One region of the Mesorhizobium sp. UC74_2 genome, then DNA from elsewhere that is predicted to be linked to it. Evidence: predicted binding sites of a transcription regulator. Region 1 holds the regulator's gene; each other region holds the start of a gene.
What was found. Region 1 encodes LexA, which represses DNA repair genes until DNA is damaged. Its sites were predicted from a motif close to TGTTCNNNNTGTGTTCNG; they were not measured.
Positions count from the first base shown of each region.

Region 2: a site for LexA is predicted at 4,278-4,295, ahead of ACFJIU_RS25855 (YifB family Mg chelatase-like AAA ATPase). Genes of this name have one in related genera too.
Region 3: a site for LexA is predicted at 6,820-6,837, ahead of ACFJIU_RS15515 (sel1 repeat family protein). Genes of this name have one in related genera too.

Region 1 is NZ_CP170562.1:2,158,694-2,169,030, reverse strand. Features, by position in the region: gene glp (gephyrin-like molybdotransferase Glp) at 1-841, shown strand, start outside; gene ACFJIU_RS10550 (DUF1236 domain-containing protein) at 891-1,244, opposite strand; gene ACFJIU_RS10545 (antibiotic biosynthesis monooxygenase) at 1,545-1,895, opposite strand; gene ACFJIU_RS10540 (LysR family transcriptional regulator) at 2,011-2,898, shown strand; gene lexA (transcriptional repressor LexA) at 3,093-3,815, shown strand; gene ACFJIU_RS10530 (ComEC/Rec2 family competence protein) at 3,842-6,394, opposite strand; gene gltX (glutamate--tRNA ligase) at 6,486-7,907, shown strand; gene gltA (citrate synthase) at 8,085-9,374, shown strand; gene ACFJIU_RS10515 (DoxX family protein) at 9,644-10,036, shown strand; gene ACFJIU_RS10510 (hypothetical protein) at 10,179-10,337, shown strand, end outside.
Region 2 is NZ_CP170562.1:5,308,448-5,318,784, reverse strand. Features, by position in the region: gene ACFJIU_RS25880 (GtrA family protein) at 1-882, opposite strand, end outside; gene ACFJIU_RS25875 (glycosyltransferase) at 990-1,970, shown strand; gene ACFJIU_RS25870 (class I SAM-dependent methyltransferase) at 1,996-2,694, shown strand; gene ACFJIU_RS25865 (transporter) at 2,697-3,059, shown strand; gene gshB (glutathione synthase) at 3,272-4,213, shown strand; gene ACFJIU_RS25855 (YifB family Mg chelatase-like AAA ATPase) at 4,376-5,908, shown strand; gene ACFJIU_RS25850 (hypothetical protein) at 6,179-6,958, shown strand; gene ACFJIU_RS25845 (transglutaminase-like cysteine peptidase) at 6,952-7,575, opposite strand; gene ACFJIU_RS25840 (polyhydroxyalkanoate depolymerase) at 7,828-9,105, opposite strand; gene ACFJIU_RS25835 (septal ring lytic transglycosylase RlpA family protein) at 9,405-9,767, opposite strand; tRNA gene ACFJIU_RS25830 (tRNA-Leu) at 10,223-10,307, opposite strand.
Region 3 is NZ_CP170562.1:3,171,115-3,181,451, reverse strand. Features, by position in the region: gene ACFJIU_RS15555 (hypothetical protein) at 1-485, opposite strand, end outside; gene ACFJIU_RS15550 (electron transfer flavoprotein-ubiquinone oxidoreductase) at 711-2,390, shown strand; gene ACFJIU_RS15545 (DUF922 domain-containing protein) at 2,691-3,290, shown strand; gene ACFJIU_RS15540 (DUF922 domain-containing Zn-dependent protease) at 3,380-3,982, shown strand; gene ACFJIU_RS15535 (AMP nucleosidase) at 4,009-5,511, opposite strand; gene ACFJIU_RS15530 (hypothetical protein) at 5,599-5,793, opposite strand; gene ACFJIU_RS15525 (hypothetical protein) at 5,809-5,958, opposite strand; gene ACFJIU_RS15520 (DUF2147 domain-containing protein) at 6,181-6,522, opposite strand; gene ACFJIU_RS15515 (sel1 repeat family protein) at 6,973-7,239, shown strand; gene ACFJIU_RS15510 (ABC transporter substrate-binding protein) at 7,492-8,616, shown strand; gene ACFJIU_RS15505 (ABC transporter substrate-binding protein) at 8,851-9,975, shown strand; gene ACFJIU_RS15500 (acetyl/propionyl/methylcrotonyl-CoA carboxylase subunit alpha) at 10,056-10,337, opposite strand, start outside.

The DNA.
Region 1 (10,337 bases):
GGTTCACGAGCCCTCTTCCGAGGGGCGTAATGTCCGTCGCAAAGGCCTGGACTTCAATGCCGGTGACGTATTGCTCAAGAAGGGCCGGGTTCTCGACGCCGCCGCGCTCTCGCTTGCCGCTTCCGCCAACCATCCGGCCGTTGCCGTGGTGCGCCGCCCACTGGTGGCCATCATCGCCACCGGCGACGAGTTGCTTCCACCTGGTAGCACGCCGGGGCCGGATCAGATCATCTCGTCCAATGCCTATGGAGTGGCAGCGGCAGCTCAGTCCGTCGGTGCGCGTGCGCTGGACCTTGGCATCGCCCCCGACAACAGGGAAGCAATAGCCGCCGCAATACGGCAGGCAGTCGAGGCTGGCGCCAACGTGATCGTCACGCTGGGTGGCGCTTCTGTCGGAGACCATGATCTCGTCCATGAGGTCCTGACCGGTGAAGGCATGACATTGGATTTCTGGAAGCTCGCCATGCGCCCCGGAAAACCACTGATGTTCGGCCGCATGGGTGCAATCCGCTGCATCGGGCTGCCCGGCAACCCCGTGGCTAGTCTGGTCTGCTCGCAACTTTTCCTGAAACCCCTGCTCGCGCAACTCGGTGGACGGCCTTTCAGCCAGAACATCCGCGAAGCGCGGCTCGCCACCAACATGGGAGCCAATGACCGCCGTCAGGACTACATCCGTGCCCGGGTCGAACTCGACGGCGACGCATTGAGGGCTACCCCGTTTGGCGTGCAGGATTCCTCGATGCTCCGGACTCTCTCGGAGGCCAATGGCTTGATCATTCGAGCGCCGCACGCTGCGGCAGCAGAAGCCGGCTCCATCTGCAACGTATTGATGCTGCGCTGACTCCAGGGGGCCCTGGCTGTCTTCCGTCAGCCAGGGCTCGATCATCGGATCAATTCAGGACTTCGACGATTTCGTGGGTTTCCGGATCCACGAGAACTGTCCTGTTGTCGATGACAGTGTAGCGGTACCGTGTGTCGGGAACTTCATGGAGCGTCACCGTTTCGGGTACCCTCGAGCCCAGATTGAGCTCCAAGCCCAGAACGTTGATTGAGGCCACCGGATTCTTGTGGACGTATTCGCGGATGACGGTCTTTTGCTCCGGTTGGATCACGATCGCATTTGGCCGTGCTTCGGGGACCACCAAGGTCCGCGTTTCTGGAACCACCACGGTGTCCTGTGCATAGGTGGCGCCAATGCCTGCGAGCATTGCGCAAAGGGCATACATAGGAAGAAGCGTTTTCATCGTTCTCTCCTTTCAAGCAAGATTGCCCAAAGGAAGAATGTCGCTGGCAGATACACGTTCCGAAATAAATTAAGGTCTTCTTGCGGCGACTTTGTGCGAACGAGACCAGAGGATGCGGTCTCTGAGACAATACCGGGAGCCGACAACGTCACTTTGTTCGGGCTGCTCAGACTCCTGTCCGCCGCTGGCTCCCGGATATTTTCGGCTCACCTGAAGCGATGGGTGCGCCTGTTTTCGATGCTGTCAGCGGCAGTGGTACAACTGGATATCCAGTGCTGCCCCGGGCAGTTCATCTGACGATCACTTCACTGCGCGCTTCGGCAAGACAAGGTCATCGACCGTGTAGGTGTGGAATTCGCTTCTCGATACGGTGTCGAGCTTCCGGAATTTCTCCAGGAATACAGGATCGGAGAAAAACTCGCTGACATTGCCGGCACCGTGGATTGCTTCGACATTGACGACGGTTTCGCCGTCGGTGCTCTTGGCGAGCGTACTCCAGAGAAAACCTTCCTTGCGCTCTGCCACGTAGTGCACGACATCCTGGATGACAGCAAACGCCTCCTCCTGCTTTCCTGGATGGGCGTGAATGACGTTCACGACAAAAGTCGTTGACTGAGGAGATGCAGAAAAGGCTGCGGTAGGCTTGTCCATGAGTGTCTCCATCTGACGATTGCGGCGATCTTGCCGCGGCAACCTCTGGATATTCAGGACAGATGAGCAGATAAATGCCCATTCTCTCCCATCAATAACGAAGAAAATTCCGCAATTGGACAAGCTTGGACCACTCGGTATCTTCGTACAGGTTGCGGAAGCCGGTAGCTTTATCGGTGCCGCGCGCCGGCTCGGCCTCACAGCCTCGGCCGTCGGCAAGGCGATTGCGCGGCTCGAAAACGAAATGGGCGCCCGTCTCTTTCACCGCTCGACACGGAGTATGGCTCTGACAGAGGAAGGCAGTTTCTTTCTCGAAACCTGCCGGCGCATTCAATCGGAATACGAACAAGCGCAGATCCAGCTTTCGAGATCGCAGGCGAGCCCTCGAGGACAGCTTCGCGTCTCTCTCCCGCTCGCGGGCATGCTGTTGATGCCCACTATATCGGCCTTCATGGAACAATATCCGGATATCAATCTCGACCTTGATTTTACAGACCGGCTGGTCGACGTCATCGAAGAGGGCTTTGACGCGGTGATCCGCACCGGAGACATCCGGGACACGCGCCTGATAAGCCGCAAACTCGGTACTTTTCGGCACAAACTCGTCGCGGCACCGAAATATCTCGCCGAACATGGCACGCCCAGAGTGCCGGAGGACCTGCTCAAGCACCGCTGTCTCCACCATCGTTATGCGAATTCGGGGCGGCTCGAGCCCTGGCCCCTCGTGCGCAGCGGTTGTGACCTGAAACTCGATCTTCCCGTGACCACCGTTGCCAGCACGCTGGAGCCGCTGATCTACCTCGCCGAACGGTCCTTCGGTATCACCTGTCTGCCGCCGTTCGCCGTGTCTGCAGAATTGGCCGAAGGCAAGTTGGTACCGCTGCTGACGGATTATCTCGGCGAAACGGGTACGTTTCGAATATTGTGGCCGACAAATCGCCATCTCTCGCCCAAAGTACGGGTTTTCGTGGACTACATGGCTGAGAATCTATTTGCCGAGTAAGGGTAGGGCAGCATCCTTCGGCCGGCTCTGCGACGGGAGATATGGCAACAGAGAACGGCCTGGCTTCTTGCTAGGCTGAACAAAGCGTCAACAAATTCATTAAACTTTAAATGGTTGCGGAACACAAATGGAACAGATAGTGTTTGTTCCGGGTTTGTTTTTCTGATTCCGGTTCCGTTCCACGGAGGGTGGCGATGCTGACACGCAAGCAACATGAGCTCTTGCTCTTCATCCATGAGCGGCTGAAGGAAAGCGGAATCCCCCCTTCTTTCGACGAAATGAAAGAGGCGCTGGACCTGGCCTCCAAGTCAGGAATCCACAGGCTAATAACTGCTCTGGAGGAACGTGGCTTCATCCGCCGATTGCCGAACCGGGCTCGCGCGCTGGAAGTGCTGCGGTTGCCGGATTCGATTGCTCCCGGCCTTAACGCAGCCAGGAAATTTTCTCCGGCGGTCATCCAGGGCAGCCTGGGGCGTTCTGTACCCAAGGAGCCGCAACGCCTGCAGGCGCCTAGCAATGACGACGACGTCGCAGCTTCCGTTTCCATCCCCGTGATGGGACGCATCGCTGCCGGTGTACCGATCGACGCGATCCAGCACCGCACCCATTCGATTTCCGTACCGCCGGACATGATTTCGGGAGGCGAGCACTACGCCCTGGAAGTCAAAGGCGACTCCATGATCGAAGCCGGCATTTTCGATGGCGATACGGTCATCATCCGCAATGCCAATTCGGCCAATCCCGGCGAGATCGTCGTGGCATTGGTCGATGAGGAAGAGGCGACGCTCAAGCGTTTCCGTCGCAAGGGTGCCTCGATTGCGTTGGAAGCAGCCAATCCTGCCTATGAAACACGAATCTTTGGACCGGATCGGGTCAAGGTACAGGGTAAACTGGTCGGATTGATCCGTCGCTATTAGACCGGACACCCTACAAATTTAGCCGACTACAGATTGCCGGAAACAGACTTTCCGGGAAATTGTGTGTCTGAATGGGCGGGGTGGTTTGAGTTCGACGGTTTGGGCTTGGATTTAGGCGTTTTTTCAAGACGAGGCGGCAATCCCCTCGCCTCGCGCGTAAATTCCCGCTGGACATGCCAGGGTCGATCTTTGGCATCGATCGCGAACGAGATATTAGCCGGCTTATCTGGCGAGGAATCGAAGCGCACCGCAGCACTGCCGACGCGGGCCAGATCCTGCTTGGTGACGACCACCACAGTCGGATCGTTGCAGGGGTCTGGTGCGGTCGCATCGTCGATCACAATGAGTGCCGCGACTCCGCAAGCCGATCTGGCTGCATCGATGCGAGCGGTCGTCACCACGACAGCACCCGATGGATGGCGAGCGAAGCACAGCTGGCGTGTGCACAGGAATGGCGTGCCAAGCGGCATGTCGAGTGCATTTTCTACAGTCAGTTCGACGTCACTCGAAACATCTTCTGGCAAGACCGTCGTCTCTACGTTGAGCGCCCGGCGCCAGTTGTCGAGCGTGAAGGGATTGGGTCGTGCCCGGCTGACAGCGAGTTTGTCATCGCCGACTGGCAGGGCAACGAGCCGTGCGTCCTCCGAGATCAACACATCGGGCGTTTCTACATTGCCCATCGCTGTCAGACCGGCCAGCACAAATGGCAATGCCAGCAAACGTAGCCATGTCGTCGCCATCGCACCGATGGCAAGCGCCACGGCAATGAAGAGCACCGATTGCGTCGAGACAAGGCCAACCCCGTCAACCGGGGAGCGCTGCGAAATCCAGTCCGCGATCACCATCATCACCGTCAGTCCCTTGCCCATCGCATAGAGAAACGGTCCATCGGCGCCAAACGGCATGGCAATCGCGCTGAGAACGGCAGCCAGCATGACAAACGAAACCACTGGCATCACCGCCAGGTTGGCGAACAAACTCAGGGGTGAGACCCGCTGGAAATGCCAGACCGCGAACAGCGCCGTGGCAAGGCCGGCGATGATCGAGGTTGCTGCCATGCCAGCAACCGCAATCAGCGACTTGTGCGCGAGAAAGCCGGTGAACGAGCGTGCCAGCGGTGCCGGGGTAGGCATGACTTCACGCCGTTGCGCCCAAGCCGCATACGCGCCGATCAAGGCGGCAGTCGCGGCGAACGACATCTGGAAAGACGGACCGACCACTTCATGCGGCGCGGTCAGGATCACGATCATCGCCGAGATTGCCAGGTTGCGCATCGACAGCGCCGCTCGGTCGAACAGTACCGCAATCAGCATCACCGACAGCATGATGAAACTACGCTCCGCCGCGACCACCACCCCGGAGATCGCGAGATATGCGGAAATCGAACAAATGGCTGCGAACGCAGCATATTTCTTGACCGGCCGGCGCGCTGAGAAATCCGGAAACAACGCGAAAGCGCCGCGCAGCAGTAACATCACGGTTCCTGCGACGAGTGCCATGTGCAGGCCGGATATCGAGATGATGTGATAGATACCCGTCCTTCGCATGGCTTCGTTGACGGAGTCCGGAATGCCGGCGCGCACCCCGACAATCAGTGCCGCGGCGATCTCGCCCTCAGGCCCACCAATCGAAGCGCGAATGCGATCCGCGATCGTTTCGCGTGCGGTCTCGACGGCCACCGACAGCCGAGTGGGCAGCGATGCAGGTACCTTCTCCAGGGATTCAAGCTTCGGCTTGCCCATGAAGAACCCAGTCGCGCCGATCCCGTCGAAATAGCTTTCGAAAGAAAAATCATAGCCGCCGGGCCGCACCGGACCGGCTGGCGGCATCAGCCGGGCATAGCCGGACACGATCGACCCGGCGCGGATTTCGGCCGGCATTGCCAAAGCCGAAAGCCGCACCCGCTCCGGCTGATAGCGTAGCTTGGGCTTTTCAGTACCGATGACGTCGAGCGTCAGCCGCGTGCGTCCACTGGCCATCGGCTCGACTGAAATGACGCGGCCTGTCACCCTGGTCGACACCTGTGCTCCCAGTACGTTGCTCGGCATGCGCCACGTCTCGACCTTGCCGGCAAGGATACCGAGCACGAGGAAGAGGACGGCCATCGCGGCGAGATGCAAGCCAAGGCGGGAGCGTGAAAGCAGCGCAATGACAGCAAGGACAGCACTGCCGGCAATCAACTGCGCGAAGGCCGGCTCGCGATCGAGTGAGAAATAGACCGTCGCTCCAGCCCCGAGAAAGACCGGCGCGAACAGGAACGCGACGCCGCGATCCAGCTCCAACGCGATCGCCCCGGCGAACGGGCCGCGCAGGTCCCCGCCAACCAGCTTTCGCAAGTTCTGCCAGCGGGTTTCCAGCCATGGCTTGTCGCCGGAAGGCATATCCAGGGCATCGGAACGAGGATGCTGGCGCGCTGCCAGCAGATCATCGAGCGATGATGGCATTCCGATCGGCTGAATGTCAGGCGATGCCGCCGCGGCATTGCTGTCATCGACGGCCGGAGACACGAATAGAAGACGCTCGTTGATGCCCTGTTCGGCATCAGCGCCCCCTCGCCCAACCCTCCCCGGTCCAGCCATCGGGCCTGCCCCTTGCGCCCCTGACCTCCTATGCTACATGAACGCCCAAACAACGAAAGTCCGCGCTCCTGCGCTTCTTCCCGAGAGTTCCATGTCCGATCAGGTCGTAACCCGTTTCGCTCCCTCCCCCACTGGTTATCTGCATATTGGCGGCGCACGCACGGCGCTGTTCAATTGGCTCTACGCCAGGCACACCAATGGCAAGATGCTGCTGCGCATCGAGGATACCGACCGCGAGCGCTCGACTGACGCCGCCACCGCCGCCATCCTCGAAGGACTGAGTTGGCTGGGCATGACCTGGGACGGCGAGGCCGTTTCGCAATTCCAGCGCGCCGCGCGCCACCGCGAGGTCGCCGAGGAACTGGTGCGGCTGGGCAAGGCCTATTATGCCTACGAGACGCCAGCCGAGTTGGACGTCATGCGTGAATCCGCCCGCGCGCAGGGACTGCCGCCGCGCTATAACGGCCACTGGCGCGACCGTGATGCTTCCGAGGCTCCGGAGGGTGTGGCAGGTGCGATCCGCATCAAGGTGCCGCGCGAAGGCGAGACCGTGGTCAACGATCTCGTGCAGGGAGAGGTGCGTTTTCCCAACAAGGATCTCGACGATTTCATCATCCTGCGCTCGGACGGCGTGCCGACCTACATGCATGCTGTCGTGGTCGACGATCACGACATGGGTGTCACTCACATCATCCGGGGCGATGATCACCTGACCAACGCCGCCCGGCAGACCGCGATTTATCGCGCCATGGGCTGGGATGTGCCAAAGATGGCGCATATTCCGCTGATCCATGGTGCCGATGGTGCAAAGCTTTCCAAGCGTCATGGCGCGCTCGGCGTCGAGGCCTATCGCGCCATGGGCTACCTGCCTGAGGCGCTGCTCAACTATCTCGCCCGCCTTGGCTGGAGCCATGGTGATGATGAGGTCATGTCGATCGAGCAGATGGTGTCGTGGTTCGATATCGTCGACGTCAACAAGGGTGCTGCCCGCTTCGACTTCGCCAAGCTTGAGGCGCTGAACGGCGTGCACATGCGGGGTATGGACGATGCGGCGCTGACCCAGGTGTTTTTCGATACGCTGCCCTATCTGCCCAATGGGGAAGCACTGGTCGACCAGCTGGACGACAGGAAGAAAGCCCAGGTGCTGCAGGCGATGCCCGGCCTGAAGGAACGCGCCAAGACGCTGGTGGAACTGGCCGACAGTCTTTATTTCATCGCGGCCCAGCGACCGCTGCAACTGGACGAAAAAGCAGCCTCGCTGCTCGACGTCGACGCAAAGGCCGTTCTCAAAGCCGTGCTTGGCCATTTCCAGGCACTTGACGAGTGGACCGTCGCCACGACCGAAGCCGCGGTACGCGCCTATGCCGAAACGGCGGGCGTCAAACTCGGCAAGGTGGCGCAGCCTCTGCGTGCGGCACTGACCGGCCGCAGCACCTCACCCGGCGTCTTCGACGTGCTCGCCGTGCTTGGTCGTGACGAAAGTCTTGCTCGCATCGCAGATCAAATCGATTAGGAGTTCTGGTCCAAGAACTTTAGCATTGAAAGGTTTCTTTTGCGGTGCAACATTGCCGCCGGATCAATCAGCCCTAACTATTCCGGCGGCTGTAATCTCGCGCATTTCAAGGGCTTGTGGCGTTCCGCGTAGCGGATCGTCCTGGCCTGCAGACCAGGGAACAAGAAGGAGTTTGCAATGACCGGACAGACGGCGAAACTGGAGCTCGACGGCAAGACCCACGAGTTCAAGGTCCGAAGCGGTTCGGTCGGTCCGGACGTTATCGACATCGGTGCGCTTTATTCGACGACCGGAGCTTTCACCTACGATCCCGGCTTCACGTCAACGGCGAGCTGCGAGTCGGCCATAACCTACATCGACGGCGATGCCGGCGTGCTCTTGCACAGGGGCTATCCGATCGATCAGCTTGCCGAGCACGGCGATTTCCTGGAGGTATGCTACCTGCTGCTCTACGGCGAACTGCCGACCAAGGCGCAGAAGGACGATTTCGACTACCGGGTCACGCGCCATACCATGGTGCATGAGCAGATGACCCGGTTCTTCACCGGTTTCCGCCGCGACGCGCACCCGATGGCGGTCATGTGCGGCGTGGTCGGCGCCCTGTCGGCCTTCTACCACGACTCGACCGACATCTCCGATCCTTACCAGCGCATGGTTGCGTCCGTGCGCCTCATAGCCAAGATGCCGACCATCGCGGCGATGGCCTACAAATACCACATTGGCCAGCCCTTCGTTTATCCGAAGAACGAGCTCAACTTCGCTGCCAACTTCCTGCATATGTGCTTTGCCGTGCCTTGCGAGGAATACAAGGTCAATCCGGTGCTGGCACGCGCCATGGAGCGCATCTTCATCCTTCATGCCGACCATGAGCAGAACGCCTCGACCTCCACGGTGCGGCTGGCTGGCTCTTCGGGCGCCAATCCATTCGCCTGCATCGCAGCCGGCATCGCCTGCCTGTGGGGACCTGCGCATGGCGGTGCCAACGAGGCCGCGCTCAACATGCTGTCCGAGATCGGCAGCGTCGACCGCATCCCGGAGTACATCGCCCGCGCCAAGGACAAGAACGACCCGTTCCGCCTGATGGGCTTCGGTCATCGCGTCTACAAGAACTACGATCCGCGTGCCAAGATCATGCAGAAGACCACGCACGAAGTGCTGGGTGAACTCGGCATCAAGGACGATCCGACACTCGATGTGGCCATCGAGCTCGAAAGGATCGCGCTGACCGATGAATATTTCATCGAGAAGAAGCTCTATCCGAACATCGACTTCTATTCCGGCATCACGCTGAAGGCGCTCGGCTTCCCCACCACCATGTTCACCGTGCTGTTCGCCGTCGCACGCACAGTCGGCTGGATCGCGCAGTGGAAGGAGATGATCGAGGATCCACACCAGAAGATCGGCCGTCCTCGCCAGCTCTATACCGGCGCGCCAGAGCGCGACTATGTGCCCATCGCCAAGCGCTGACCGTTCACGCCTCGGCTGACGTTTCGCCGCCCCTGATGCCGCTGCATCAGGGGCGGTTTTCATATGCGTTGAACCACAGGAAGACTGTGTCCTCGCTGTCCGTCGACGGCCAGGACATCACGCCCCTCTCAACAACTGTTGATTTGCGAGGCTCGTCATTTGACCGCGCGCAGATGGCCCCGCCGCATTTCCCCGCTAGGTGCGGATTGCCAGCACACGCTGCATTTGAGATCACCCGCAACCATTCAAACGAGATATTGAGGGACAATATGAAATTTGGTTTTCTTCAGCCCTGGGCGCCACAGTTGCTCAGCATCCTGCGCATCACGACCGCAGCCACCTTCCTGACGCACGGCACTATGAAGCTGCTTGGCTGGCCAGCCCCGTTCCCCTATCCGCTCAATGGCATGACCACGACAGCCGCAGTCCTGGAAATCGTCGGTGGCCTGTTGCTGATCATTGGCCTGTTCTCGCGCCCGGTGGCTTTCATCCTCTCCGGCCTGATGGCATTCGCCTACTTCATCGCGCATGCCCCGCAGGCCTTCTTCCCGGTACTCAATGGCGGCGAAGCGGCAATGCTTTTCTGCTTCGTGTTTCTCTTCATCGCCGCGGCTGGTCCCGGTGCGTGGAGCGTCGACGCGGCGCTTGGCAAAGACAAGTAATCAGACTGCAAACTCCCGACCATCAATGGACAGCCGGCTACGAGGCCGGCTGTTTTCGTTTCGGCACCGGCGACTCCTGACTCAAGCCTGTCAGGAGGACATGGCTATTCTCGGCTCGTTTCTTTTCACGGAGCACGCCAAGATGCTGAATGCTTTTGCGACCCGGTCCGTCACCCTGCAATCCGTGCTGCTGGTGACTTTTCAGGCACCCATGGAAGACGTCGATCGTATCATGGCCGAAGTCACCGCAATCATTCCGCTCGTCATGGGAAAATACGACAGCAACTCCTATCAGACAGCC
Region 2 (10,337 bases), 3.1 Mb from region 1:
TAGCCTACGCGAAACGCTGGCATTGAACCGGTCGACTGAAGCGGCGGCGGCGAGCCCGATTCCGCAAATGAAGGCAACGGCAAATTGGACCGCTGAGAAAGCATCGCAAGTCGCCGTTCCCCAGTTTGAAGGGGCAACCGTCAACACAAGGACCAATACCGAAACGCCGGCGAAACCAAGCCCGAAACCGGCCGCAGTGGGCGCTTCCTGCCTTCCGGAGAAGAGAAACAAACCCGCCACACACGAACCGATTGCCGCAACCAACGGCGCGGTTTCCATACCGATTGCCAGGCTCAGGGCAGCGCAGGTTCCCGACAGCATGGCCGCTGGGCGCCAGTCGGGCGCGGCGAGCAGGAAATTGACGGCAGCCATGACGAGCAGGAGCTGGATATTGTGATGGTCGATGTCGCCGGGTGCGAAAATACCCATGAAGTACAGCGCGGCACCGGTGATGATCATCGCCGGGAGGCCCACCGCATCACCGCCAAGGCGTCGCGCGGCCCGAACGACAAAGAAAGCGGTCAGCCAGTACATCAGCGTCGGCCAAGCCACCTTGGCGAAGCTTTCGGCAAGCCATGTGGGCGCGCCGAAAGCCTTTGCAACCAGGATCAAAGCACTGAGCAATACGTCGACCAGCCGTGACCAGTGCATGACGAATCCACCTTCCGGACCCATCCTGTACTGATGCAGGTCGAACCAGCCCTGGCCGGCCATGAAATCGCGCACTTCGACGAGTCTGAGCAGGCTGTCATTGTCGCCATTGCTGTTGCTCATCGTCTTGAAGCCGCCGATGGCACTGATTGTCAGCACCACCAGCGCGACGACAAGCGTCCAGGCAAGATCACGCCGCCAGCTCGAGGCCCTATTTTCGGCCGCGCCCATCGAAAAGCCCCCAAACCCAGATGTGTCTAAACCTAGCCTTAACGGCTTCAATAAATAGTAAAGTCAGCCTCCAGCGCTCGGTCGCCGGGGTCCAGCGAGAAACAGCGATGGTACACGAAGTCCGCTATGAACCGACGATTGCGGTCTTGCTGCCCTGCTACAATGAGGAGCTGACCATCGCCGATGTCGTGCGGCGGTTTCGCGAGGCGCTGCCCGTCGCGACGATCTACGTCTATGACAACAATTCGAAAGACCTTACGGCGCTGAAGGCACGCGCTGCCGGCGCCGTCGTCGTGCGCGAGCCAAGACAGGGCAAGGGCAATGTCGTGCGGCGCATGTTTGCCGACATCGATGCCGATATCTACCTGATGGCCGATGGTGACGGCACCTACGCGCCAGAGGACGCACCTCTGCTCATCAATACGCTGCTTACCGAGCGCTGCGACATGGTTGTCGGCACAAGGCGCGGCGTCACGAACGATGCCGGGCGGCAAGGCCACGCTTTCGGCAATCGCCTGTTCAACAGCCTGTACAAGCGCCTGTTCGGACGCGATTTCACGGATATCTTCTCCGGCTACCGCGTCTTCAGCCGGCGTTTCGTCAAGAGTTTTCCGGCGGTGTCGGGCGGCTTCGAAATCGAGACGGAGATGTCGGTACACGCTTCGCAGCTCAAGCTGCCGGTCAGCGAGATCGCACTCGACTATGGCCGTCGCGTCGAGGGCTCGTCTTCAAAACTGTCAACGTTCCAGGATGGCGCCAGGATTCTCTGGATGTTCACCATGCTGATGAAGGAGACGCAGCCGCTGCGCTTCTTTGGGGCGATTTCCATTTTGCTGCTGACTGCCAGCGCGGTCCTGGGCGTGCCGGTGTTTGTCGAGTTCGCCGAAACGGGTCTCGTGCCGCGCATTCCCACCTGGGTGCTTTCGGTCGGACTGCTGCTTCTGTCGATGCTGATGCTGGCAACCGGACTGGTCCTCGATTCCGTCTCGCGGGGCCGGGCAGAGCAGAAGCGGATTTTTTATCTCAGCATGCCGGGTCGCCAGAACAGTACCGCCTCCACGCCAGATGCGTCGAACAGGGCGGCTTGACAGCAATCGTTTTGGAGAAATCTCCTTGAACCGCGAAACCACCAATCGCATCCGCTTTGTTCTCGAAGATGTCCTGCCGCCGGTCATCCGCGACTCGCGGCTGTTCCGCTCTGTCGCCAGCCTGGCCTGGGGCGACCATATCGCGCGGCTGGCTTCCTTTCGCGAACGTGCTCCCTTCCTGACCGCGGAGGAGTACGAGACGCTCTATCGCGACCATCCACGGGTTCATGAGGGCACGGACAACTCGCAGGCCTGCATAGAGAAGATCATCGCCTCGACGGTCGGTCAGTCGGTCTGCGACGTTGGCTGCGGCACCGGCATTCTGCTGAAACGTATTCGCGCGGCGCGCGAAGGCGGCCGCTATGTCGGTGTCGACTTCGTTGTCGAGGATGCGGCCGCCATCGACGGCATCGACTATGTCGCCGCGCGCATCGAGGATCTGCCTTTCGAGGATGGCGCCTTCGACACCGTGGTCTGCACCCATGTCATCGAGCACGTCCTCGAATATCGGCAGGCGATTGCCGAGTTGCGGCGGATTGCCCGCAAACGCCTGATCATCGTCGTCCCGCGCGAGCGGGAATACCGCTATTCCTTCAATCCGCATTTCAACTTCTTCCCCTACACGCACTCGTTCCTGCGTGCGATGCATCCGGTGCCGACCAGCCATGTCTGTGTCGATGTCGGACGCGACATCTTCTACTGCGAAGACCGGCCCGGGGCTTGATCGTGGTCGGCGCGCTGCCTTTTCCTGTGCTGGCGGGTCTGGTGCTGACGCCGCTGATGATTTCGGCAGGTCAGGTCCTCTTCAAGCTCACAAGCGCGCGCGCCGGCGCGGCCGACCTGGCTGGCCTGATCGCAACCATCCTGGATCCTTACCTGCTCGCTGCCTTTGCCATCTATGGCATCGGCACGATCGTCTGGGTCTATGTGCTGAAATCCGTGCCGCTCACCGTCGCCTATCCGTTCATGGCGATGACCTTCTGCGTCGTGCCGCTCCTTGCCTGGGGCCTGCTTGGTGAGGCCCTTACGGCGCGATATATGCTGGGCACGGCATTGATCGTCGGCGGTCTGATCGTCATCAACGCCTGAGGTCGATGCTCTTGCGCCTTCCACCGCTGGTGTCACCGGTTAGGCGGTTGCGGCGCTTGACAGGTTGAGGCGCGTCGCTTCATGTCCTGCTCGTTGGAGTGTTGCCGCTTTTCGCGGAAACGCGGGACGCTCTAACTCTTTGTTATCGTGCAATTCCGAACGCAGAACCGCTGCGCACTCTTGCTGGAATTGCTCCAGATTGGAGACCCTGCATGTCCCTCGAAGTCGCCGTCCAGATGGACCATGTCTCGACCGTCAACATCGCCGGCGACACCTCCTTCGCGCTCTCCCTGGAAGCGCAACGGCGTGGTCACAGATTGTATCACTACACGCCGGACCGGCTGTCATTGCGCGATGGCAAGGTCTTCGCTCGGATCGAGGCGATGCAGGTGCGCGACGTCAAGGGCGACCACTTCACGCTCGGCGAGGCTGTGCGTACGGATCTCGCCGAGATGGACGTGATCCTGCTGCGCCAGGACCCGCCCTTCGACATGAACTACATCACCACCACGCATATTCTTGAACGCATCCATCCGAAGACGCTGGTGGTGAACGACCCGGCCTGGGTGCGCAACAGCCCCGAGAAGATCTTCGTCACCGAATTCGCCGACCTGATGCCGGAGACGCTGATCACCAAGGATCCGCAGGAAGTGGCCGCTTTCCGCAAGGAGTTCGGCGACATCATCGTCAAGCCGCTCTACGGCAATGGCGGCGCCGGCATCTTCCATCTGCAGGAGGCCGACCGCAATCTGGCCTCGCTGCTGGAGATGTTCGGCCAGCTGTTCCGCGAACCCTACATTGTCCAGCGTTACCTGAAGGACGTGCGCAAGGGCGACAAGCGCATCATCCTGATCGACGGCGAACCGGTCGGCGCCATCAATCGCGTGCCCGCCGAATTCGAGTCGCGCTCCAACATGCATGTCGGCGGCCGGGCGGAGAAGACGGACCTGACCGCGCGGGAGCGCGAGATCTGTGCCCGTATCGGTTCGTCGCTGAAGCAACGCGGTTTCATCCTCGTCGGCATCGACGTGATCGGCGACTACATGACCGAGATCAACGTCACCTCGCCGACCGGCATACGCGAAGTGAAGCGCTTCGGTGGCGCGGACATCGCCGCCCTGTTCTGGGATGCGGTGGAAGCCAAGCGCGGCTGACCTTCCCGCGGCCGTTCCGTTGCTTCGCCAGGGCGGCAACGCGACGACATCCTGCAAGCGTTTTTGTTCATGTATTGTTCTTGATCTGATCGGGAAACCATGCTTTTCTTGACCCCGTGGCCGTTGCGGCCATGCGGGTAGGCAGCCCGCCTGGGGGCTCGGATGGTTTCTCGCGTTCGCACGGTGGCGTTCCAGGGCATCGAGGCCGTGCCGGTCGACGTGCAGGTGATGATCGCGCCGGGCAAGGTCGGCATGTCCATCGTCGGCCTGCCGGACAAGGCGGTGGCCGAGAGCCGCGAACGCGTCCAGGCGGCGCTTCACGCCTCCGGCCTGTCGATGCCGGCGCGCAAGGTGACGGTCAATCTGGCACCGGCGGATCTGCCGAAGGAAGGCAGCCACTACGATCTGCCCATCGCGCTTGGCCTGATGGCTGCACTCGGCGCCATACCGGGCGACATGCTCGCCTCCTATGTCGTGCTGGGCGAGCTTTCGCTGGATGGCACGATCGCGGCGGTGGCGGGTGCGCTGCCGGCGGCGGTCGGCGCCAATGCCGAAGGGCGCGGGCTGATCTGTCCGCACGCCTGTGGCCCAGAAGCGGCCTGGGCCGGCCCCGACATCGATATCGTCGCGCCACGCAGCCTGATCGCGATGGCCAACCATTTCCGCGGCACGCAGGTGTTGTCACGCCCGGAACCCGGCGTGCATCAGAGCGCACGCAACCTGCCGGACCTCGCCGATGTCAAAGGCCAGGAAAGTGCCAAGCGTGCGCTGGAGGTGACGGCGGCCGGCGGCCACAATCTGCTGATGGTCGGCCCGCCCGGGTCCGGCAAGTCGATGCTGGCACAGCGTCTTCCCTCGATCCTGCCGCCGCTGGCACCGAAGGAATTGCTGGAAGTCTCGATGATCGCCTCGGTTGCCGGGGAACTCGCCGGTGGCAAGCTGACCGACCGGCGGCCATTTCGTGCGCCCCATCACTCGGCTTCGATGGCGGCAATGGTTGGCGGTGGCGTGAGAGCACGTCCCGGAGAGGTGTCGCTTGCCCACAATGGCGTACTCTTCCTCGATGAATTCCCGGAATTTTCGCCGCAGACGCTCGATGCGCTGCGCCAGCCCTTGGAAACCGGCGACTGTGTGATTGCGCGCGCCAATCATCGCGTTGCATATCCGGCGCGCATCCAGCTGGTCGCGGCGATGAACCCGTGCCGTTGCGGCATGGCCGGCGAACCCGGTTATCGCTGCCTGCGCGGCGATCGTTGCCGGACCGACTATCAGGCCCGCATTTCAGGACCGCTGCTCGACCGCATTGACCTCAGGGTCGATGTGCCGGCCGTTTCGGCCAGCGATCTGATCCGCCCGGATCAGGCGGAGCCGAGCGCGGTTGTGGCAGAGCGGGTGGTGCGGGCGCGCGAGACCCAGCGCCGGCGTTTCGAGGCTCAAGGCATGACCGGCGTTGCGCTCAATGCCCATTGTTCGCCAGCCATGATCGAGGCGATCGCGGCGCCGGATACGGCTGGCCTTGCCCTGCTCAGCGAAGCCAGCGAAAAGCTCGGCTTTTCCGCTCGCGCCTACCACCGCGTGCTGAAAGTCGCGCGTACCCTGGCCGACCTCGATGATTGCGAAACGGTCGGGCGCATCCATCTGGCCGAGGCGATTTCGTATCGCATGGCTCCGGAGCGTTTGTCGCAAGCCGCTTGAGGAGCAGTCCATCGGCCGTATTGCCACGCGCGGCGACTCACTCTCGAATGACGATCCCAGCTGAACCAGGGTCCCGTCTTGATCGAAATTCTTCAGCCCTCTCCCTTCGCACCTCTGCCGGAACCGGAGCCCGGCTGGTTCGACGTTTCCTATGCCATCACGGGCGACGGACTTCTGGCATTGCTCAGATCCACCTGCGATGTGACGGGAAACTGGTATCGCAACGTAAAAACCAAAGGCGCTGGCCGGCCGCTGCTGACCAAGGACACGATGGCCAGGCTGTCGATCTTCGACGGCATGACGGAGTACGGGACGATCGAATTTCCCCTGGAGACGGCGTTTCCGGTCTTTGACACCCATCAGGACGGCGGCTGGATCGTCGCCAGTGCCCGCTGCAGGCCGACCGACGCGAACGCGATGCTGTTCAACGACAAAGGGGGCGTCGCCAACCGATTTTGTCTCGGCGACGGAATCGAGCATCTGCAATGCGATGATCGCGGCAACATCTGGGTTGGCTATTTCGACGAAGGCGTATTCGGCAACGATGGCTGGAAGCTGCCGGGAACCAAGGCGCCCATCAGCATGGCGGGCCTGGTTCAGTTCGATCCATCGGGCAACGTCCTCTGGCGGCTCGACGATCCATCCATGGCCGATTGCTATGCCTTGAACGTCAGTCGCGGTACGGCCTGGGCCTACTACTATACCGATTTTCCAATCGTCGAAATCGCGACCGCGACCAGCCGCACCAGGATCCGCCAGACGACGGTCACGGGCGGGCATTCGCTGGCCTGCGACTCGGAAGGCGCCATGATCGTCGGCGGTTACTCCCCTCACAAGGATCGTGTCACCTTGCTGGAATTTCGAGACGCAGTCCAAAACGTGGCTCGTTTTCGCCATGCATTGCAAAGCACGTTTTCCGAACGTGCCTCGCTCTGTCAGGCACGCGGGAATACGTTGCACATCGTGCAGAACGGCTTCTGGAATAAATTGACGCTCGACGACGTCCGCCTGGCCGCAGCGCAGCGTATGGCGAAAAGAAACCGCTACTGAACAGCGCCCACCAGCACCTGCTGGCCTTCGCGGATCGAGACCCAGCGACCGGTGTTGTCGATGGCCTGGCGCTTCAGGAAGCGATAGCCGCTCTGATCCCAGGGCTTGACCTTGTCAGTCAGGTTGTCGAGCACAAAATCGCCCTTGTCGGTGCGCACGGTGAGCACCGCATGGCCTTCGCCATCCGGCTTGCGCACGACCGTCACCAGCAGGTTCGCAAGGGAAATACCTTGCCTGGCCAGCCGGCGACGCTTTTCGAGCACATAGTCCTCGCAGTCGCCGACGCCCTTGTCCGGGTAGGCCCAGACCTCATCTTTGCCGTAGATCTCCTGGTCGCTGAGCGGCTTGACCGCGGCGTTGACCGAAGCGGTGACGCGGGTCAGCTTGCCCCACAGCGCGGACGTCAGCCTGGCCGGCGCCAGATCCTTCGGGCGAACCGAGCATTCGGCTGGACGCGTCTTGCAGAATTCGTAGTGGCCGATGGGCTGGGTGGTCGGGCCGCCGGTCGCCATGGCTCCCGCCGCGGAGGCTGAGGGCACCGCCCAGACCGCAGCAGCGATCCCGATCGCCGCAGCCGCAAAGACACGCAAACCTTGCGTCGCTGGTGAGGAATTCATCGTCCCCCGCTCGCCCCTGTTATTAACGAAACGTTAATGAGGATTTACATGGCGTGTCAATTCGTCCCTGTGGCGGATTCACCGAAAGGGTTAACCGCGCCGTCGTCATTGCGCTGATTGCGCAACACCCGGCGATGCCGATTTCACGCGAAATCCGGTCCAGTCAGGAAAATAACAATGCGGCGGCAGGGTTCTGCGAACCATCCGCACGCAAAATGGCGGCAACATACCGCCCTATTCACAAATACGTGATCAAGCCTGAGCCGGCTTGCTGGCCTTCCGCTTCACGGCGACCCTGTTGCTGCGGCCGTAGCTGGTGATGAAGTCAACGATGCGCGGCACGATCTCCGAGCGGAAGCGCGAGCCGTTGAACACGCCGTAGTGGCCAACGGCAGGTTGCACGTAGTGTGCCTTCATGTCGGCAGGGACGTTCGCGCACAGACTGTGCGCCGCCTCTGTCTGGCCAAGGCCGGAGATATCGTCGTTCTCGCCCTCGACCGTGAACAGCGCGACGTTGCGGATGGCGCTCGGGTCGACCCTGATGCCGCGATGCTTCATCTCGCCTTTCGGCAGGGCATGGCGCACGAACACGGTTTCCACGGTCTGCAGATAGAACTCGGCTGTCAGGTCCATCACCGCCAGATATTCGTCGTAGAATTCGCGGTGCTTCTCGGCGTTGTCGCCATCGTTCTTCACAAGGTGCATGAAGAAGTCCTTGTGGGCGATGATGTGTCGGTCGAGGTTCATGCTCATGAAACCGGAAAGCTGCAGGAAGCCCGGATAGACCTCACGGCCGAAGCCAGGCACCGGCCATGGCGCCGGCATGACGACATTGTCGCGGAACCAGTCGATGCCCTTTTCCTCGGCCAGCAGATTGACCGCGGTGGGGTTGCGGCGCGTGTCGATCGGGCCGCCCATCAGGGTCATGGTGGACGGCGCGAAACGATCGCCGCGCGCTTCCATCAGCGCCACCGCCGCAAGCACGGGCACCGAGGGCTGACACACCGCCATCACATGGGTGTCGGGCCCAAGCTCGTGCAGCATGTCGATGACATAGTCGATGTAGTCGTCGAGGTCGAAATGGCCGGCGGAGAGCGGAACCATACGCGCGTCGACCCAGTCGGTGATGTAGACCTCGGCATGAGGCAGCATCGCCTCCACCGTGCCACGCAGCAGCGTCGCGTAATGCCCGGACATCGGTGCCACGATCAGCAGCTTCGGGTCGCTGCGACGACCCGCCGGCAGCTGGCGCTGGAAATGGATGAGGTTGCAGAACGGCTTCGACCAGACGACGCGCTCCGTCACCGGCACGGGCTTCCAGTCGACCACGGTCTTGTCCAGGCCGAACGCCGGCTTGCCGTAACGGCGCGTGGTGCGCTCGAACAATTCCGCCGTTGCGGCGACCGAGCGGCCCCATGGCGTGTGCGAAAACGGGTTGAGCGGATTGGTGTAGAGAACCCGCACCGCCTCGGCATAAGCACGTGCCGGCTGCAAGGCAGCATGGTTCATCTCATAGAACTGGTAGAACATCTAAAACGGTCTCCGCTGCCCTTGGAACGAAGGGCGACAAGCGGCCCAGCCGCTTCACTCTGTCGCAACGAAGTTAACAAGAAATTGTTGCGGCGCAATAGATCACGTTGGGTGAGTTATCCCCATACTTTAGGCCAAAGCCTTGGAAAAAGCCGGGCGGGAGGCCCAGCCGGCTATGAGTGCAGGTGCGAAGACACTGCTTGGACGTGAGAAGAGGGGGCGCCGCGCCATTGGTCGATCAAAGAAAAAGCGCCGTTACGGGGCGGCGCTTTTTCTTTTGCTTTCAGGCAATGGCCGGATCAGACCCTGGCCATGCAGACGGCGGCGTGGCCGGAGCTGACGAAGCCCAGCTGGCTGGCAGCACCGCGCGACAGATCGAGCACCCGACCCTTGATGAACGGGCCACGGTCGTTGATGCGCACGACGACGCTCTTGCCGTTGTTCTTGTTGGTAACCTTGAGCCGGGTGCCGAAAGGCAGGCTGCGATGAGCGGCAGTCAGGGCTGAAGGGTTCATGCGCTCGCCCGATGCAGTCTTCGAGTGCAGGGCATACCAGGAAGCGCGGCCGCATTGCGCAGCGGCGGAGGAGGTGGACGCGCCGGCGGCAAGGCCGACTGCGACGGTGACCGCGGCAAGGGCGGCCTTCTTCTTGTTGATAGTCATCCCGAGGGAACGGCTCCGTTAATCGTTCGGAGGCCGTAGGGTGAAATGCGGCGGCAAATCCGGCGCGTTTCGGGCGATTCCGTGGCAGGTGCACACGTTTTGAAACATCAGGAAACAGTCTGTCAGACTATTGTCCGACGAATGGGCAGTGCAGATTGCGAATCGCGGCGCCCGAAGACAGGATCCCAGTAGCGCGCACGAGTCTGATCTCCAAGTACAATTCCAGAACTCTTCCATGAAATCTGAGCTGTCGCTGGATCGTTCTGTCGTTACCACACAGCGGATTATCCTGCGGCTCAAAACCGGCCTAGTTCTTCCATCGCCGGACAAAATCATCTGTCGACTGTGGAAGACCTGCAGGTCGGCGTGTTGCAGGGACCGGAAATGAAAAAGCCCGGCATGGCCGGGCTTTTTGCAAATGCTAGCGGCTTCGTGTCGAAGCAGCTGCGGAAACTTGGTGCCCAGAAGAGGACTCGAACCTCCACGCCTCGCGGCACACGGACCTGAACCGTGCGCGTCTACCAATTCCGCCATCTGGGCTGGTGGGCGCTCATGTAAGCGGGCAGACGG
Region 3 (10,337 bases), 1.0 Mb from region 1:
AAGTTCGACGATCCTATGTTTTCGGGTGTCTTGTTGCGCTGATCGAAGGAGAGGCCGTCGCCGAACACGCTTGGCTGGTCGAGAATCTCCTGCAGTTCGAACTGGAATTCCACCCAGGCATGGCCGCTGTTGTTGAGTGCATTGATGCGCATGTAGATGATGCCGCTGGCATAATCGCCCGTGCTGTCGAAGGGCTGGATCGGCTTGATGGTGCGGATCGTCAGCGTCACCGGTGTTGCGGAAGTGAATTCCTCGTCAATGACGATAGGGTCCGCGCGCGTGCCTTTGCCGGAGACGCCCCTGATATGGAAACCACCGAGCTCGTCGGAAAAGGAATAAGCTCCGCTTTCCCAAACCTTTTGTTTCTTTTGAGCCTGGCCCGGAGAGGCTAACAGGAGAAAGCCGAGGATGGCCGCCGGCCACAACAGGCCCGAGGCGGAACGGAGGCGCGACGTTGCTAAGCCGGCTGGCCCATGAATGCGCATGAACAGGACTATGACCGATAACGGGTGTCTCGAAAAGCGTCCGTTTTCAGGTGTATCCTGTAATTGACGTTTACGTGAACGTAAAATATTCTGAAGAACGTGGCGGCTTCGTCTGTTGTCAATGCGATGCCGTCGTTCCATGCCGGTTTCGCGTCGCGGAATGATGCGCTATGGAGCGCATGAGCCAGCAATATGCCGGAACGGCAAGCCAGTGCGGAGGGACCTATGAGCGAGATCGAACGCGAGAGCATGGAATTCGACGTGGTGATCGTCGGAGCCGGGCCGGCAGGCCTCGCCGCGGCGATCCGGTTGAAGCAGCTCAATCCCGATCTTTCCGTCGTGGTACTGGAAAAGGGCGGCGAAGCGGGGGCACACATTCTCTCCGGCGCGGTCGTCGACCCGATCGGCATCGACCGCCTTCTGCCCGGCTGGCGCGAGGAGGGAGATCATCCCTTCAAGACGCCGGTTACCGCGGACCATTTCCTGCTGCTCGGGCCGGCAGGTTCCTTCAGGCTGCCGAACGTTCTCATGCCGCCGCTGATGAACAATCACGGCAACTTCATCGTCTCGCTCGGCAATGTCTGCCGCTGGCTGGCCGGCAAGGCCGAGGCTCTGGGCGTGGAAATCTATCCGGGTTTTGCCGCAGCCGGCCTTCTCTACAATGAGGAAGGCGCGGTCACCGGTGTTTACACCGGCGACATGGGGGTGGAGAAGGACGGTACGCACGGGCCGAACTTCGCGCCAGGCATGGCACTGATGGGCAAATATGTGCTGATCGGGGAGGGCGCGCGCGGTTCACTCAGCAAGCAGCTCATCGCCAGGTATCAGCTCGACGCTGGCCGCGAGCCGGCCAAATTTGGCATTGGCCTGAAGGAACTCTGGCAGGTCAAGCCGGAGAACCACAAGCCTGGTCTTGTCCAGCATTCCTTTGGCTGGCCGCTCGATATGAAGACCGGTGGCGGTTCCTTCCTTTATCATCTCGAGGACAACCAGGTGGCGGTCGGCTTCGTCGTCCACCTGAACTACAAGAACCCGTATCTGTCGCCCTTCGAGGAATTCCAGCGCTTCAAGACACACCCGGCCATCGCGCCGACCTTTGCCGGCGCCAAGCGTCTCGGCTATGGCGCCCGCGCCATCACCGAGGGCGGTTACCAGTCGGTGCCGAAGATGTCGTTCCCCGGCGGTGTTCTGATGGGCTGTGCCGCAGGCCTCGTCAACGTGCCGCGCATCAAGGGCTCTCACAATGCCGTACTGTCCGGCATGCTGGCAGCAGAGTATGCCGTGGAGGCGATTGCCGCCGGTCGTGCCAATGACGAACTTGTCTCCTACGAAGAAGCCTGGCGCGACAGCGACATCGGCAGGGATCTGAAGAAGGTACGCAACGTCAAGCCATTGTGGTCGCGCTTCGGAACACTCGCGGGTGTTGGCCTTGGCGCGCTCGACATGTGGCTGAACACGCTGTTCGGTTTTTCGCCGTTCGGCACGCTGAAGCACGGCAAGACCGATGCTGCATCGCTTGAGCCCGCGTCGAAGCACCAGAGGATCGCCTATCCAAAGCCCGATGGCGTGCTGACCTTCGATCGCCTGTCGTCGGTCTTCCTGTCTGGCACCAACCATGAAGAGGATCAGCCGGTCCATCTCCAGGTCAAGGATGCCGCGCTGCAGGTGAGTTCGGAGCACGATGTCTTCGGCGGTCCGTCGACGCGCTATTGTCCGGCCGGTGTCTACGAGTGGGTGGACGCCGACGGCAACGCCGCGGCAGATCCGTTGGCCAAGGATGTGCGTTTCGTCATCAACGCGCAGAATTGCGTGCACTGCAAGACTTGCGACATCAAGGACCCGAACCAGAATATCAACTGGGTGCCGCCGCAGGGTGGCGAGGGGCCAGTCTACCAGAACATGTAGTTTCGGGACCGCGCATCGGCAGGAATTCGGGATCGATTCCGGTAAATGCGGTGCGTATCGCCGACGCTTTGGAGCGTCTTCCGCCTAGCCGCGGTCTCTGGAGCGTTTCCGGTTTTCACGGAAACGCTCTAACTCTTTGTTTTCGCAATTCCAGACGGAAAACCGTTACACACTTTTCCTGGAATTGCTCTAAGGCTCCAAAAGGACCCTAAGGGCCTTAATTTGACCGTATGGTAGCGTTTATGCTCCTGTGCTCGCACCCCAACAGTGATAAAATGGGCGAGCGCGGGAGGATATCTGATGGGCCGGTCTATTTTCTGCAGTCTCGCTCTGCTGGCAGCGATAGGCGCGCCAGGTGTCGCGACCGCCGGCTCGAAAGTGATCACCCATATACGCACCTATGATATCGCGGGTGAAAGCGGCCAGGCGCTGATCGACGCCATGGACAAGAGCGGTCCCAAGCACGGCTTCCTGACACGGGCCATTGCCCAGACCTCCTACACCGTCGACTGGAATTTCGATCTCAAGGCCAAGGCTGATGTCTGCCACGTCAAGGCTGCCAGCGCGACGCTGGACATGACCTATATGTACCCGAATGTGACGACGCCGATGTCATCTGCCTTGCGCAAGCGGTGGCAGCGGTTCTTCGCCGGCGTACGCGCACATGAGCAGACGCACGGCCGCATCGCCAGGCAGGGAATTGCCGCTGGCGAACGCGCCATCACCGATCTTGCGGTCGCCAATGATCCGCACTGCATCAAGACACAGCGTGAGGCGCAGCGGCGTGTCGATGCGATCTACGAGGAATTTGAAGCCAAGCAGGTCGCCTTCGACCAGCGTGAGCACCGTCAAGGCGGTCGGGTCGAGGCGCTGGTCGCCAGGCTTGTGCGCGAGCGCTGATCCAGCAGCGGAAAATTCCGATTCCGTTTTGATCGCCGCCGGTTCGGCATCTATGGTGCGCACGAAAATGGCATCATGGCAGGGACAGCATGACTTTGAAGACCGGGCTTGGCCTCCTTTCGGCGTGTGTGGCTGCGCTTCTGGCTGCAACTTCCGCCATCGCCAAGACCATCGAGCAGGAAAAACCTTACGCTGTCACCGGCACCACCGGCGCTGAACTCTACGCGTCGATCGGTCAGAATGGGCCGGAAGTGGGAAGAAGCGGTGGCCGCGTCATCGCGCACACATTCTTTAAGCTCACCTGGAGACGAAACTACGTCCCGGAAAACGGTGGCTGCACATTGAAGTCGGCAACGCCAACGCTGATCATCACTTACACACTGCCCAAGCCTGCAAACCCGCTACCGCCTGCAGTACAGAAGCGCTGGGATATCTTCATCGACGGCCTTCGTCGCCACGAGAAGGTGCATGGCGACCACATCAAGGCGATGCTGGCGCAGATCGAACGGACCACCATCGGCGTATCGGTGCCCAACGATCCCGGTTGCCAGAAGATCCGCCAGGAAATCCAGAAACCGCTTTCCGATGCCTCTGTCACGCAGCGCCAGCAGAGCCGTGATTTCGATCGTGTCGAGATGGGCGCCGGCGGAGCCATCCAGCGGCTCATTCTCGAACTGGTGAACGGCAACTGACGTCGCAGGACGACGGGGGCCGGTTTCTATTGGAATGCGGTCTCGGAGAACGAACGCAGCTTGCGCGAGTGCAGCCGCTCCATCGGCATTTCGGCCAGCTTCTGCATGGCACGGATGCCAATGGTGAGATGCTGCGACACCTGCCGCTTGTAGAACTCGGTCGCCATGCCGGGCAGTTTCAACTCACCGTGCAACGGCTTGTCGGAAACGCACAGCAATGTCCCGTAAGGCACACGGAAGCGGAAACCATTGGCTGCGATCGTTGCCGATTCCATATCGAGCGCGATCGCGCGTGACTGCGACAGCCGCTGCACCGGGCCGCGCTGATCGCGCAGCTCCCAGTTGCGGTTGTCGATGGTGGCGACCGTGCCGGTGCGCATCACCCGCTTGAGATCGTAACCGGAAAGCCCTGTCACTTCGGCGACAGCCTCTTCGAGCGCCACCTGGACCTCGGCCAGCGCCGGCACCGGCACCCACACCGGCAGGTCATCGTCCAGCACGTGGTCTTCACGCACATAGGCATGCGCCAGTACGTAGTCCCCCAAGGCCTGTGTGTTGCGCAGGCCGGCGCAATGACCAAGCATGAGCCAGGCATGCGGGCGCAGCACCGCGACGTGGTCGGTGATCGTCTTGGCGTTGGAAGGGCCGACGCCGATATTGATCATGGTGATACCGCCATGATCGCCACGCTTCAGATGATAGGCGGGCATCTGCGGCAGGCGTGGCGGTGCAATTCCTTCACTTGGCATCGTAGCGCCCGGTTTCGTCACGACGTTGCCCGGCTCGACAAACTCGGTATAGCCCTCACCACCTTTCGCCATCAGATCGCGCGCCATCGCGCAGAACTCGTCGATGTAGAACTGGTAGTTGGTGAACAGAACGAAGTTCTGGAAATGCTGCGGGCTTGTCGCCGTATAGTGGGTCAGCCGGTGCAGGGAGTAGTCGATGCGCTGGGCGGTGAAGGGGGCCAGCGGTCGTGGGTCGCCCAGCGCCACTTCGAAGGTGCCGTTGGCGATCTGGTCGTCGGTGCCGTCAAGATCCGGCACATCGAACAAGTCGCGGATCGGCCGGCGGATGCGCTCGGCCGCTGCGCTGTCGACATAGGTCCCTTCAAGGAAGGCGAAGTGCACGGGGATCGGCGTCTCCGATTCCGAAACGATGACCGGAACGCCATGGTTGCGCATGATCAGCCGCAGTTGTTCGGTCAGGTAGCTTTGGAACAGGTCCGGCCGGGTGATCGTGGTCGAGAACTGGCCAGGTGTCGGCATGTGACCGTAGGCCTGGCGCGAGTCCACCTGGGTGAAGGAATTGGTGACGACGCTCACCTCGGGATAGAAGGCGCGGTAGCGTTTGTCGTTGTCGCCGCCGGCAGCCAGCGCCGAGAAGGAATCGCGCAGGAACTTGGTGTTGCGTTCATACAGCGCGCGCAGCGCCGCGACGGCCTTGCCAGCATCGTCAAAGGATTGCCGGGCGTAGGGCTCCGGCATGACCACGGTTTCAATCGCTTGTGGGTAGATTCGCTTTTCCATGACCCATTATAGAGATGGAAAATGACAGTTGGGAGGGGTGTCCCTCGGACGGTTCGCTATTTGCTTTTTTAGATGCTGCTGCAGCATTCAGGCGCGCTGCAGACTCACCAGCAGGACCAGTCCAAGTCCCGTTTTCTTGGGTGCTGGCGCTTCTATGGTCGAACCGGCATTGGCACGCATCATCGGCACTGCCAGAACCGGTGCTGCAAGCAACAGCAGGATCAGTGTTGCACGGGGCAGAAGCCTCAGCAGGGTAATGGCGTTTTGCGCTAACGAGGTCATGGCGTTTCGTCTCGATCAAAATGAACTGGAGCAGGTGGTGCCGCATCGCAGGCCAGCCTGGTTCCAGCCGTGGTCCAGCCGTGCATTCTCTGCAACGAGGATCGCAAAACCCATGCCGAACAGCGCCGTCAGCAGGCAGACGATTGTGAAGCGGCGCGCGAACATCTGGGTGTCTCTCCTTCAATGTCGGAGAGAATGCCGCAACGTGGCTGAACCTCTTCTGAGATTGCCGTTCATCCAGGGTTCAAAATGATTGACGGGAAATTGAAACGTCCTGACTTGTCCTCCCGTTCTGAAAAGGGGGGAGCTTGTCTCTTCGGCACCATAAGAAAAGGCGCCTCCGCGTGGCGGAAACGCCTTGCCGTCATGTCGCTATGGGCTGTCCGGTTACAGCTTGGTCCAGGTCTGGCTCTTGCAGATCAGGCCGCCCAGCACGCAACCGCTCATCTTGAGCGAACTGCCGGACAGCGAAGCCTTGCCGTTATAGGTCTTGTCGGTGTCCGGATCGGTGATCGTGCCGGAATATTTGCCGTCGCCGGCAGCCTTGAATGATCCGATGGTCTTGCCGGCGTGCTTGCCGGTCTTCAGCGTGATCGAGAACGAGCCGCCGCCCGAGATCGCGGCAGTCGCGCCGGATGCGGTCTTCCAGTTGCCTTCGATCGGGTCGGCGAGCGCCATACCCGACATGATCAATGTGGCAGCAAGTGCCAGGCTGACTTTGCGAAACATCGAGTTCCTCCCTTTGCGCTTCAACTGGACGCCGGGTCCAGCCTCTCCATCCCTTACGCTCAGGTAAGCTAATCCAGTCCCCGGTAAAACAAAAGCCGTGCCGCTGGGGAAGGAAAGCTGCTTTTCTTTGACCTTCGTAAGACGTTGGAAATGCGCGATTTCAATTTCTTACCAAAATGGAAGCTTCGCCGTGGTTAGCGAAACCTTGTTTTCGCAGTCGCGAATTTTCATCGAATTTGAATGGAAACCCCGCAATCGCGCCCTTGCTATCCTTAACGGTTCCTCACGTTTACTTCTTGTTTTAGCTTTGTTTTCCTCAAATTAAGCAAGCCATTTAACGACGGATTCAAGCGTCCCCGGCATCCTGTGAAGCATCGGAAGAGCGCACGTCCACACCAAGAAACGGACGGCGGCTTTCAGGAGCAACAGGGTCAGACAAGGGGATTTCAAATGGCACGTTTCGAAATGCTTGAAGCTGGGGTCGGCACGATGGGCGCAACCGCGCAGGCCGACATTCTCTTCGAACTTGGCGTGATGTATGCAACCGGCCGCGATTGCGAGACCGATGTCATTGCCGCTCACAAATGGTTCAACATCGCAGCCATCAAGGGTTCGCTGCGGGCCGCCGAATGGCGTTCGGAACTCTCGTCGGCAATGTCCAAGGGCGAAATCGCACAGGCGCTGCGCGATGCCCGCGAATGGATGACCACGCACTGATTTCCATCCCAAAGGGATGGTGACGCCGCTCCAACGGCGCATACCAAGGAAGGCGACCGGCTAGCCGGATCGACCGGACAACAGGGAAGACTTCCTCAGGCTCTGCTCGGGGGAATAGCGAGAAAACCGCGACCGGTCGTGACAAGACCGGCGCGGTTTTCGCTTTGTTCGGCCGGGCTTGACGAACGACGGTTTTTTTCACCCATTCTCGATCGTGCGCGACAAAGGGGAGCGCAAAATGGGAGAGTTAGAGTGAAAACAACAAAATTCCTGGGCACAGCGCTGTTGCTGACGGCGTTGAGCACCTCTGTGGCTTATGCCAACGACATTTCCATCGCGGTTGTTGGACCGATGACGGGGCAGCTCGCCACGATCGGCGATCAATTCAAGCAGGGCGCACAGGCAGCCGCCGAGGCGATCAACGCTGCTGGCGGCGTGGGGGGACGGCAGATCAAGCTGGACATAGAAGATGACCAGTGCGACCCCAAGCAGGCGGTTTCGGTGGCCAACCGGATCGTCGGCAACGGCGTCAAGTTCATCGATGGCCATGCATGCTCGGGTTCGAGCATTCCGGCTTCCGCTGTCTACGCCGAGGCCGGCGCGCTGATGATGAGCCCGGCCTCCTCGAACCCGTTGATGACCGACGACGCGGCCAAGAAAGGCTGGTCGACCATCATGCGTCTTTATACCCGTGACGATGCACAGGGCGCCTTTATCGGCCCCTGGATCGCCAGGAAATATGCCGGCAAGAATGTTGTTGTTCTGCACGACAAGAGCGCATACGGCCAGGGCGTTGCCGACGCCGTGAAGAAGACGATGAACGAGGCCGGTCTCAAGGACGTCCTTTACGAAGGCATCAATGCCGGCGAGAAGGATTATTCGGCGCTCGTCACCAAGCTGAAGGACCTCAAGGCTGACGTCGTCTACTTCGGCGGCTATCACCCCGAAGGCGGGCTGATCATGCGTCAGGCGGCCGAGCAGGGTCTCAAGTTCCAGCTCATCATGCCGGATTCCATCGCCAGCCCTGAATTCTGGCAGGTCGCCGGCCCAGCCGGCGAGGGCACGATGTTCGTGTTCCCGTCGGATCCACAGGCGCGGCCGGAAGCCAAGGAAGCCATCGAGAAGATCAAGGGCAAGGGTTTCGCTCCGGAAGGCTTCACGCTGTTCTCCTATGCAACGATCCAGGCCATCGCCGAAGGCGTCAAACGCGCCGGCAGCGATGATCCGGCCAAGGTTGCCGCAGCGCTGAAGGATGGCAAGCCGATCAGCACCGTCGTGGGAGAGGTTGTCTTCGATGAGAAGGGCGACCTCAAGAACGCCAAATACGACATCAATCAGTGGCATGACGGCAAATATGCGCCGATCAAACAGGATTGATCCTTGGCAGGTTTCTGCTGAACAGAAGAATGGCTGGGCTCGTCCCGGCCATTCTGATTTCCGATGCTTCGACAAGACTGAAGCGAGTTTTGACTTCGATCACAAGAATTGATCATTGCATTAACCGGACGCATGCAATGCAGCCCGGATGGGCTTGACGAACTGCAAATTTTTGCGCCCATTGCACGCAAGCGCAGCCGGGAGGGCTTGCGCAAGGCAATGGGAGGGTTCGAGTTGAAATCAGCAAAGTTCCTGGGCGCAGCCGTGTTTGCCACGGTGCTCAGCGCCTCGGCGGCATACGCCGAAGATATTTCCATCGCGGTGGTCGGCCCGATGACCGGTCAGCTCGCTCCGATCGGTGATCAGTTCAAGCAGGGCGCCAATGCCGCTGCCGCGGCGATCAACGAAAAGGGCGGCATCGGTGGCAAGAAGATCAAGATCGTCGTCGAAGACGATGCCTGCGATCCCAAGCAGGCCGTTTCAGTCGCCAACCGCATCGCGGCTGCAGGCATCAAGTTCGTTGATGGTCACGCCTGTTCCGGCTCCACCATCCCGGCGTCTGCTATCTATGCCGAGAACGGCATTGTCATGATCACGCCGGCTTCGTCCAATCCGGAATTGACCGAAGCTGCCTTCAAGAAGGGCTGGCCGACGATCCTGCGCCTCTACATCCGTGACGACGCCGGCGGCAACTTCGTCGGTCCTTGGATCGCCAAGAAATATGCCGGCAAGAATGTCGTGCTGCTGCACGACAAGAGCGCCTACGGTCAGGGCGCTGCGGATGCGGTCAAGAAGACCATGAATGAAGGTGGCCTGAAGGAAGTCGCTTATGAAGGCATCAACGCCGGTGAGAAGGACTATTCGGCGCTGGTCACCAAACTCAAGGAACTGAAGGCGGATGTCGTTTATTTCGGCGGCTATCATCCGGAAGGTGGCTTGATCAAACGTCAGGCCAAGGAACAGAACTTCGATTTCCAGCTGATCATGCCGGATAGCCTTTCCAATCCCGAATTCTGGCAGATCGCCGGCCCGGCTGGCGAAGGCACGATGTTCGTGTTCCCGTCCGATCCCCAGGCCAAGCCTGAGGCCAAGGACGCTGTTGAGAAGATCAAGGCCGGTGGCTTCTCGCCGGAAGGCTTCACGCTGTTCTCTTATGGTGTCATCCAGGCGGTTGCCCAAGGCATCGAACGCGCCGGTTCGGAAGACCCGGCCAAGGTGGCGGCGGCATTGAAGGACGGCAAGCCCATCAGCACGGTCGTTGGTGAGATCACCCTCGACGAAAAGGGCGACATCAAGGATCCGAAGTTCGACATCAACCAGTGGCACGACGGCAAGTACGCGCCGATCAAGCTGGACTGAGTTCGTCGGCTCGATTTCCATCGGAGAATGGCCGGGCCTGTCCCGGCCATTCTCTTTTTGAAAGGGGCGATACCAGCCGCTCAGGCATCCGTTTCGACAAACCTCACGAGCACGGTGCCATCGGTTACCTGCGCACCCTCGGCCGCGATCTCTGCGATGGTGCCGTCATGAGGGGCGGCGATCGTATGCTCCATTTTCATGGCCTCCAGGATCAGCAGCGGCTGTCCCTTGACCACGGTTTCACCCGGTCCCGAGCGCACCACCTTGACCAGCCCAGGCATCGGCGCGCGCAAATTGCCGGCGCCTGTGCCCGCGTCATCCGCCTTGGCGAGCGGGTCCGGAACGCCGAAATTGTAACCGGT